2 regions of the Stenotrophomonas sp. YJH_SMC_122 genome follow, and region 1 is predicted to be linked to the other one. Evidence: riboswitches for the same ligand, from Rfam matches in the RefSeq annotation. Region 1 holds a riboswitch; the other holds the start of a gene.
The links. A riboswitch is a leader RNA that binds a small molecule or an ion and turns the genes downstream of it on or off. The one in region 1 is predicted to bind cobalamin.
Positions count from the first base shown of each region.

Region 2: linked by a shared signal. The riboswitch ahead of btuB (TonB-dependent vitamin B12 receptor) and the one ahead of AC5P66_RS04915 (epoxyqueuosine reductase QueH) in region 1 are both predicted to bind cobalamin.

Region 1 is NZ_JCAFST010000002.1:303,515-307,893, reverse strand. It holds gene AC5P66_RS04925 (bifunctional nicotinamide-nucleotide adenylyltransferase/Nudix hydroxylase) at 1-640, shown strand, start outside; gene AC5P66_RS04920 (nicotinate phosphoribosyltransferase) at 705-2,114, shown strand; cobalamin riboswitch at 2,193-2,421, shown strand; gene AC5P66_RS04915 (epoxyqueuosine reductase QueH) at 2,561-3,232, shown strand; gene pncA (bifunctional nicotinamidase/pyrazinamidase) at 3,288-3,914, shown strand; gene purU (formyltetrahydrofolate deformylase) at 4,055-4,379, opposite strand, start outside.
Region 2 is NZ_JCAFST010000007.1:162,899-167,277, reverse strand. It holds gene bioD (dethiobiotin synthase) at 1-581, opposite strand, end outside; gene AC5P66_RS11745 (GAF domain-containing protein) at 650-1,132, shown strand; gene AC5P66_RS11740 (TfoX/Sxy family protein) at 1,129-1,491, shown strand; gene AC5P66_RS11735 (histidine phosphatase family protein) at 1,583-2,161, opposite strand; cobalamin riboswitch at 2,305-2,527, shown strand; gene btuB (TonB-dependent vitamin B12 receptor) at 2,643-4,379, shown strand, end outside.

The DNA.
Region 1 (4,379 bases):
CACGCTGTCGGCCACCGAACTGCGGCGTTACCTGTTCGAGGCCGGCGACGTCGACTTCCACGGCGCGCTGCTGATGCTGCGTGGCAATGTGCCGGCGCCGGTGTTCGACATGCTCGAAGCGTTCCGCAAGAGCGCGCCTGCGTATGCCCAGCTGGTGGCCGAGTACCGCTTCATCGAACAGTACAAGGCCGCGTGGAAGGATGCACCCTACGCGCCCACCTTCGTCACCACCGATGCGGTGGTGGTGCATTCAGGCCACGTGCTGCTGGTGCGTCGCCGTTCGGAACCCGGCAAGGGGCTATGGGCGCTGCCCGGCGGTTTCGTCGGCCAGGAGCAGAGCCTGCTGGACAGTTGCCTGCGCGAACTGCGCGAGGAAACCCGTCTGAAGATTCCGCTGCCGGTGCTGAAGGGTTCGCTGAAGGGCCAGCAGGTCTTCGACCACCCCGACCGCAGCCAGCGCGGCCGCACCATCACCCACGGTTTCCACTTCGAATTCCCGGCCGGTGAACTGCCGCCGGTGCGCGGCGGCGACGACGCCGACAAGGCGCGCTGGATACCGGTGAGTGAGGCGTTGGACATGGGCCCGCAGCTGTTCGAAGACCACCTGCACATCCTGGAGTATTTCCTCGGCCGCGGCTGACAGGCCCGGCCTCCCCGCCGGCGGATAGACCGCTGGTGTCACTCGACGCGAAGGAGCTTCCGTCATGCACTACCTCGATAATCTTCTCCTCAATACCGACAGCTACAAGGCCAGCCATTGGCTGCAGTACCCGCCGGGTACCGATGCCACGTTCTTCTATGTGGAATCACGTGGCGGCCTGCACGATCGGACGGTGTTCTTCGGCCTGCAAGCGATCCTCAAGGAGGCGCTGGCAAGGCCGGTTACCCACGCCGACATCGACGACGCTGCTGCGGTGTTCGCCGCCCATGGAGAGCCGTTCAACGAAGCCGGCTGGCGCGATATCGTCGACCGGCTTGGCGGCCACCTGCCGGTGCGCATCCGTGCCGTGCCCGAGGGCAGCGTGGTACCCACCCACCAGGCACTGATGACCGTCGAGTCGACCGACCCGGCTGCATTCTGGGTGCCGTCGTACCTGGAAACGCTGCTGCTGCGCGTGTGGTACCCGGTCACCGTGGCCACCATCAGCTGGCATGCACGGCAGACCATTGCTGCGTTCCTGCAGCGGACCAGCGACGATCCGCAGGGGCAGCTGCCGTTCAAGCTGCACGACTTCGGCGCGCGCGGGGTATCGAGCCTGGAATCGGCCGCGCTGGGCGGTGCCGCACACCTGGTCAACTTCCTCGGCACCGATACCGTCTCGGCCCTGTGCCTGGCGCGCGCGCACTATCACGCGCCGATGGCGGGCTATTCGATCCCCGCCGCCGAGCACAGCACCATCACCAGCTGGGGCCGCGAGCGCGAGGTGGACGCCTACCGCAACATGCTGCGTCGGTTCGGCAAGCCCGGTGCGATCGTGGCGGTGGTATCGGACAGCTACGACATCTACCGCGCGATCAGTGAGCACTGGGGTACCACCCTGCGCGATGAAGTGATCGCCTCGGGCGCCACCCTGGTCATCCGTCCCGACTCGGGCGACCCGGTGGAGGTGGTGGCCGAAAGCCTGCGCCGGCTGGATGAAGCCTTCGGCCACGTGATCAACGGCAAGGGCTACCGCGTGCTCAACCACGTGCGGGTGATCCAGGGCGATGGCATCAACCCGGATACGATCCGCGCCATCCTGCAGCGCATCACCGGCGACGGCTATTCGGCCGACAACGTGGCCTTCGGCATGGGCGGCGCGCTGTTGCAGCGGCTGGACCGCGACACCCAGAAGTTCGCGCTGAAGTGCTCGGCGGCACGGGTCGACGGTGAGTGGATCGACGTCTACAAGGACCCGATCACCGACGCCGGCAAGACCAGCAAACGCGGCCGCATGCACCTGCTGCGGCGGCTGGATGACGGCAGCCTGCATACGGTGCCACTGCCGGCCAACGGCGACGACACCCTGCCGGACGGCTTCGAGGACGCAATGGTGACCGTGTGGGAGAACGGCCGCCTGCTGCACGACCAGCGGCTGGACGACATCCGGGCCCGGGCGGCGGCGGGGCGCTGAAGGCGTTTCCGGGGGTCAGAGCCCGTTGCGTGGCAACGGGCTCTGACCCCGGGCCTTGACCCCTGCGGCCAATCGGTCCACTTTGCACACGCCGAAGGTATCCCTCCCATCGCTCCGGCGCTGGGAAGGATTCAAACGGGAATCCGGTGAAGGCGCCTGGCGCGCCCATTCCGGAGCTGCCCCGCAGCGGTGAATGGAAACGAATCCTGCCAACAGCACTGGGCTCGCGCCTGGGAAGCGGCAGGGAGTAGGTGGGCTGCGGTCCGTGTCCATCAGCCCGAAGACCGGCCCCGGCCGGGGGACACGACCGTCCCCTGATTCGACCTGGACTCTCCGCGGGGAGGGTGCCGGGGCCATCGCCAGCCTGCATGCGCAGGCGGCGTGGCCGCGCGCGTCCTGTTCACGGTAACCGGCCAGACCGCTCCCACGCCCTGACGCACGCCACGATGACCGAGTTCCAACGCCCCACCCTTACCCTGCCCGCCGATGGCAAGCGCCTGCTGCTGCATTCGTGCTGCGCGCCCTGTTCCGGCGAAGTGATGGAGGCGATCACCGCTTCCGGGATCGACTACGCGATCTTCTTCTACAACCCCAACATCCACCCGGTGAAGGAGTACGAGCTGCGCAAGCAGGAGAACATCCGCTTCGCCGAGCAGCACGGCATCCCGTTCATCGACTGCGACTACGACACCGACAACTGGTTCAGCCGTGCGCGTGGCATGGAAAACGAGCCCGAGCGCGGCATCCGCTGCACGATGTGCTTCGACATGCGTTTCGAGCGCACCGCGCTGTACGCGCATGAACACGGCTACGACACCATCAGTTCGTCGCTGGGCATCTCGCGCTGGAAGAACATGGCGCAGATCAACGACTGCGGCATCCGTGCGGCGTCGCGCTATGAAGGCCTGCAGTACTGGGACTACAACTGGCGCAAGGGCGGCGGTGCCAGCCGCATGATCGAGATCAGCAAGCGCGAGCAGTTCTACCAGCAGGAGTACTGCGGCTGCGTGTACTCGCTGCGCGATGCCAACCGCCATCGCCGTGAGAACGGCCGCGAACGGATCAGGATCGGCCTGCTGTACTACGGGCAGGACGCTGGGACGCCGCAGGGCGATTGACGTGCAGGCATGGGGCGGCCACGCTGGTCGCCCCTTCTGATGTAGTGGATCTGCCATGACCGCCGTGCCCGCCGATGTCGCCCTGCTGGTGATCGACCTGCAGCCGGACTTCATGCCGGGCGGTGCGCTGGCCTGCGACCAGGGCGATGCGCTGGTGGCGCCGATTGCCGACCTGTTGGCGCAGCGCCGCTACCGCACCGTGGTGGCGACCCAGGACTGGCACCCGGCCGACCACGCCTCGTTCGCCAGCCAGCACCCCGGCAAGCGACCGTTCGAGACCATCCTGCTGCACGCGCAGCCACAAACCCTGTGGCCCGACCATTGCGTGCAGGGCAGCGATGGCGCCGCGCTGCACCCGGGCGTGGACTGGACCACGGCCGACCTGATCCTGCGCAAGGGCACCCGCCCACAGGTGGATTCGTACAGCGCCTTCCGCGAGAACCACGGCCCCGATGGCGAGCGCCCGGCCACCGGCCTGGCCGGCTGGCTGCACGAGCGCCGCATCCGCGAAGTGCACGTCTGTGGCCTGGCCCGCGACTACTGCGTGCTGTGGAGCGCGCAGGACGCGGTGAAGTCCGGTTTCCGGGTGAAGTTCCTGTGGGACCTGACCCGGCCGGTGACCGAAGCCAACAACGCGATGGTGCGCGAAGCGCTGGGCAAAGCGGGGATCGCGATCATCTGACGCGTGGTCGCCGGTGGTAGTGCCGGCCGCTGGCCGGCAACGCCTGGATCCCTGCAGTTGCCGGCCAGCGGCCGGCACCACCGGATCACACCCGTGGGTAGCGCCGGGCCATGCCCGGCGAACCCCGAAGGGGCAGCACGTTACCGGAACACCACCGTGCGGTGCCCGTTGAGCAGGATGCGGTGCTCCACATGGCGGCGCACCGCGCGCGCCAGCACCAGCGATTCGGTATCGCTGCCCAGCCGCACCAGCTCGCGCGGCGCCATGGCGTGGTCGACGCGGGCCACGTCCTGTTCGATGATCGGGCCTTCGTCCAGATCCTCGGTGACGTAGTGCGCGGTGGCACCGATGATCTTGACTCCGCGCGCGTGCGCCTGGTGATACGGCTGCGCGCCCTTGAAGCTGGGCAGGAAGCTGTGGTGGATGTTGATCGCACGGCCGGCCAGCGCGCGGCACAGCGTGGGT
Region 2 (4,379 bases), on a different contig from region 1:
TTCTCGTCCTGGCGCTGCATCGCCGGGTCGATGTGGTTGCCGATCCAGCCCAGGCAGTCCACGCCGCTGGCCTGCAGCGACTGCGCAGTCAACCGCGCGTGGTTGACGCAGCCCAGCCGCATGCCCACCACCAGCAGCACCGGCAACTGCAGTGCTCGCACCAGGTCGAGCTGGTCCAGCGTGGCCGAGACCGGCGCCAGCCAACCGCCCACGCCCTCCACCACCACGATATCGGCCTTCGCGCGCAGGCGTTCGAACGCGGCCATGATCGGCGCCAGCTCCACCTGCACGCCGTCCTCGGCAGCGGCCAGCTCCGGTGCCAGCGGCTGCCGCAGCGCATAGGGATTCAGGTCGGCATAGTCCGGCACCGGCCAGCTGGCCGACTGCAGCGCCAGCGCGTCCTCGTTGCGCAGGCCCTGCCCCAGATCCTCGCTGCCGCTGGCCACCGGCTTCATGCCCACCGCGCGCAGGCCACGCTGGCGCAGCGCATGCAGCAGCGCGGTGCTGGCCGCGGTCTTGCCGATTCCGGTATCGGTGCCGGTAACGAACAGGGCGGGCGGCAGCGTAGCGGGCAACGGCATCGATGGGCTCCAACAGGGCAACAGTGCGTGCATTATCGCCGGCCCGGTGCACTTGCTAGACTGCAGGCATGTTCGCCAATGCCTCGCTCACCGGCAGCAAGCCGGAACAATACGCCCAGCTGCTGGAACAGGCCCGTGGCCTGGTCTACGCCGAGTCCGACCGCATCGCCAACGCGGCCAACCTCTCCGCACTGGTCTACCACGCCCTGCCCGACCTGAACTGGGTGGGTTTCTACCTGTACGATGGCAAGGAACTGGTGGTTGGCCCGTTCCAGGGCCTGCCGGCCTGCGTGCGCATCCCGCTGGACAAGGGTGTGTGCGGTGCCGCCGCCAGCCAGCGGGTGACCCAGCGCGTGGACGACGTCGATGCCTTCCCCGGCCACATCGCCTGCGATTCGGCCTCGCGTTCGGAGCTGGTGGTGCCGCTGCTGCGCGGCGATGAACTGATCGGCGTGTTCGATATCGACAGCCCGAAGGTCGGCCGCTTCGACGCCGACGATCAGGCCGGGCTGGAAGCCATCGCCCGCGTGTTCGTCGAGGCGCTGGGATGAGCGCACCGAAGCTGCGCAACATCGGCCCGAAGAGTGCAGCGTGGCTGCGCCAGGTCGGGCTGCGCAGCCGCGAGGACCTGGTCGCGACCGGCGCGGTCGGCGCCTTCGTCAAGGTCAAGCGGGCCGGCTTCAAGCCCAGCCTGAACCTGCTGTACTCGCTGGAAGGCGCATTGCTGGACTGCCACTGGCAGGAACTGAGCGAGCCGCAGCGTGAGGCGCTGGTGCAGGATTACGAAGCACGCATCGCCGCGCACCCGCTGAAGGCGGCCGGCCCGGCGTCGGGTCCGGTGCATGAGCGACGCTTCGATGCCGACGATGACGCGGAAGACAGCGTGACCGAGGATGCGGACGCGGATTGACTGCACCGGTAGTGCCGGCCGCTGGCCGGCAACTGCGTGATCCTTGCAACGTTCCTGAGGCTGCCGGCCAGCGGCCGGCACTACCGGTGGGTTACGGCTGCTGCAGTTCCAGCAGCTCGCCCACCAGCCCGGCTTCGCCCCGCTCCAGCCACACCCGCAGGCGCGTGCCGTGGTCGATGCGCAGGGCCCAGCACAGCGACATCGGCAGGCCGCAGACCTGCGACAACACCATGCGCAGCGGGCCACCATGGCTGACCACCAGCGTCGGCACCGGATCATCATCATCGAGCAGGCGATCCAGCGCGCGCGCGATGCGCCGCTCGAAATGACCCCAGCTCTCGCCGTTCGGCGGCGGGAACGCATGCGGATCGGCGTGGAAGGCCGCCAGTGCATCCTCCGGCAGCTCGAACAGCGACTGCCCGTCCCAATCGCCGAAATCCAGTTCTTCCCATTCCTCGTCCGCTTCCACGTCCAGCCCGCGTGGGGTGGCCAGCGCCATCGCCGTGTGCAGCGCGCGCAACCGCGGTGAGCTGATCACCCGCTCCCAGCGTTGCTCGGCATAGGCCTCGACCAGCTCCTGCGGCAGGCCGGCCAGCTGCGGTGGGTCGCTGCGGCCATCGAGGAACTCATCGCGACCGTTGCCGGCATGGCGGACCAGGTCGAGGATCATGCGTGCGTCCCGGACGGGCGACGCAGGTACAGCGGAGAACGGGCGGACATCGGCAACGGCACCACGGGATCGAGCAACCATTCTAAAGGCACAGCAAAGGCAGCCGCGCAGGCGCGACGCAACGGACCAGCCTGCGATGCCGTAGACTGCGCGCACTTCCAGGTGACCTGCGGCCACGGCCGGCAGGTTGAAACGGGAAGCCGGTGACGCGTGATTCCACGCCAGGCCGGCGCTGCCCCCGCAACGGTAAGCACGTCAGTTCCAGGCAACACCGCCACTGTGCCGCAGGCATGGGAAGGCGCCTGGACGGTGGCCTCGCGCCACCCGGCGGCAAGCCCGGAGACCGGCCCGGAAGCCTCAGGTCGCGATGCGGTGGGCATGGCGCTGGATGACCGCAGCGTGCGCTGCGGCATCGGCGCGTGCCTGCCTTCGCGGCTCCTCCCCTTCGCCACGCGGGCGTGCGTGGCACCTGGAGTCCCCCATGAAGCTGCAGTCCCGAATCTTGTCCCTGGCCGTGCTGGCGGCCCTGCCCGCGCTTGCCCAGGCCGCCGAAGACACCACCGCGCTCGACCAGATCCTGGTCACCGCCACCCGTACCCCTATCGCCCTGCAGGACAGCATCGCACCAGCCCAGGTGATCGACCGCGCGCAGATCGAATCCAGCCAGGCCACCTCGCTGCAGGAACTGCTGCGCGGCCGCGCCGGCATCAACCTGACCAATGCCGGCGGGCTCGGCAAGCAGAGCTCGCTGTTCCTGCGCGGCACCAACTCAGGCCACACGGTGGTGCTGGTCGATGGCGTGCGCATCAACAGTGCCGACCTCGGCCTGGCCATGTACCAGGACCTGCCGTTGGCGCAGATCGAACGCGTGGAGATCGTGCGCGGCCCGCAGTCCAGCCTGTACGGCGCCGACGCCATCGGTGGCGTGATCCAGATCTTCACCCGCCGCAACCAGGGCGATTTTGCTCCGCACTTCCAGCTCGGTGGTGGCAGCAACGGCTTGCGCGAAGCCAGCGGCGGGATCGGCGGCGGGACCGAACGCGGCTGGTTCGGCGCCGACATCGCCTACCAGCATTCCGATGGCATCGATGCCTGCCGCGGCTCGGCAACGCTGTTCACCGGCTGCTTCGCCGACGAACCCGACCGCGACGGCTACCGCAACCTGTCCAAGAGCCTGCGTGGCGGCTACACCTTCAACGACCAGTGGAACGTGGAAGGCAGTGCGCTGCGCGCCGACGGCAAGAACCACTACGACGGCTACTACAACTATTCGGAAACCCGCCAGCAGGTGCTGGCCGGCAAGGTGCGCTACACCCCGTCCGAACGCCTGGCGTTCACCGCCAATGTCGGGCGCAGTGACAACGAGTCGGACAACTTCGGTGACTTCGGTGCCCGTGGCAGCGCTCAGACCCACCGCGACAGTGCCTCGCTGCAGGGTGACTTCGCCTTGGCCGAAGGCCAGCTGCTGAGCACCGGCGTGGACTGGAGCGAAGACAACCTGGATGGCAGCAGCGCGGGCTACCTCGTCGACAGCCGTCGCAACACCGGCGTGTTCGTGCAGTACCAGGGACGCTTCGGCCGCCACCAGCTGCAGGCCAGCGCGCGCAACGACGACAACCAGCAGTTCGGCAACCACGCCACCGGCAGCCTCGGCTGGGCGATGGAGCTCGGCCACGGCCTGCGTGTCAATGCCAGCTACGGCACCGCGTTCAAGGCGCCGACCTTCAGCGACCTGTACGACCCGTGGAGCGGCGTGCCGACGTTGAAGCCGGAGAAGTCCAAGAGTGCCAACCTCGGTGTGTCGCAGCAGGGCCAGGGCTGGCACTGGGGCCTGGACGTCTATGAAACCCGCATCGATGATCTGATCACCTACGATGCGGCGACCTTCCAGATGCAGCAGGTGGAGAAGGCGCGCATCCGCGGTGCCGAACTGACCGGTGGCGTGCTGCTGGCCGGCTTCGACATCAACGCCCAGCTGAGCTACACCGACCCACGCAACCGCACCGGCGGCAGCACCCAGTTCGACAACTGGCTGCCGCGTCGTGCACAGCAGACCGCGCGGCTGGACATCGATCGGCGTTTCGGGGACTTCCGCGCAGGCCTGACCGTGCAGGGCGCGGGCAAGCGCTATGACGATGCCGCCAACGCGGTGAAGGTGGGGGGGTACGGCACGCTGGATCTGCGCGCCGAATACGCGCTGACGCCGTCGTGGTCGCTG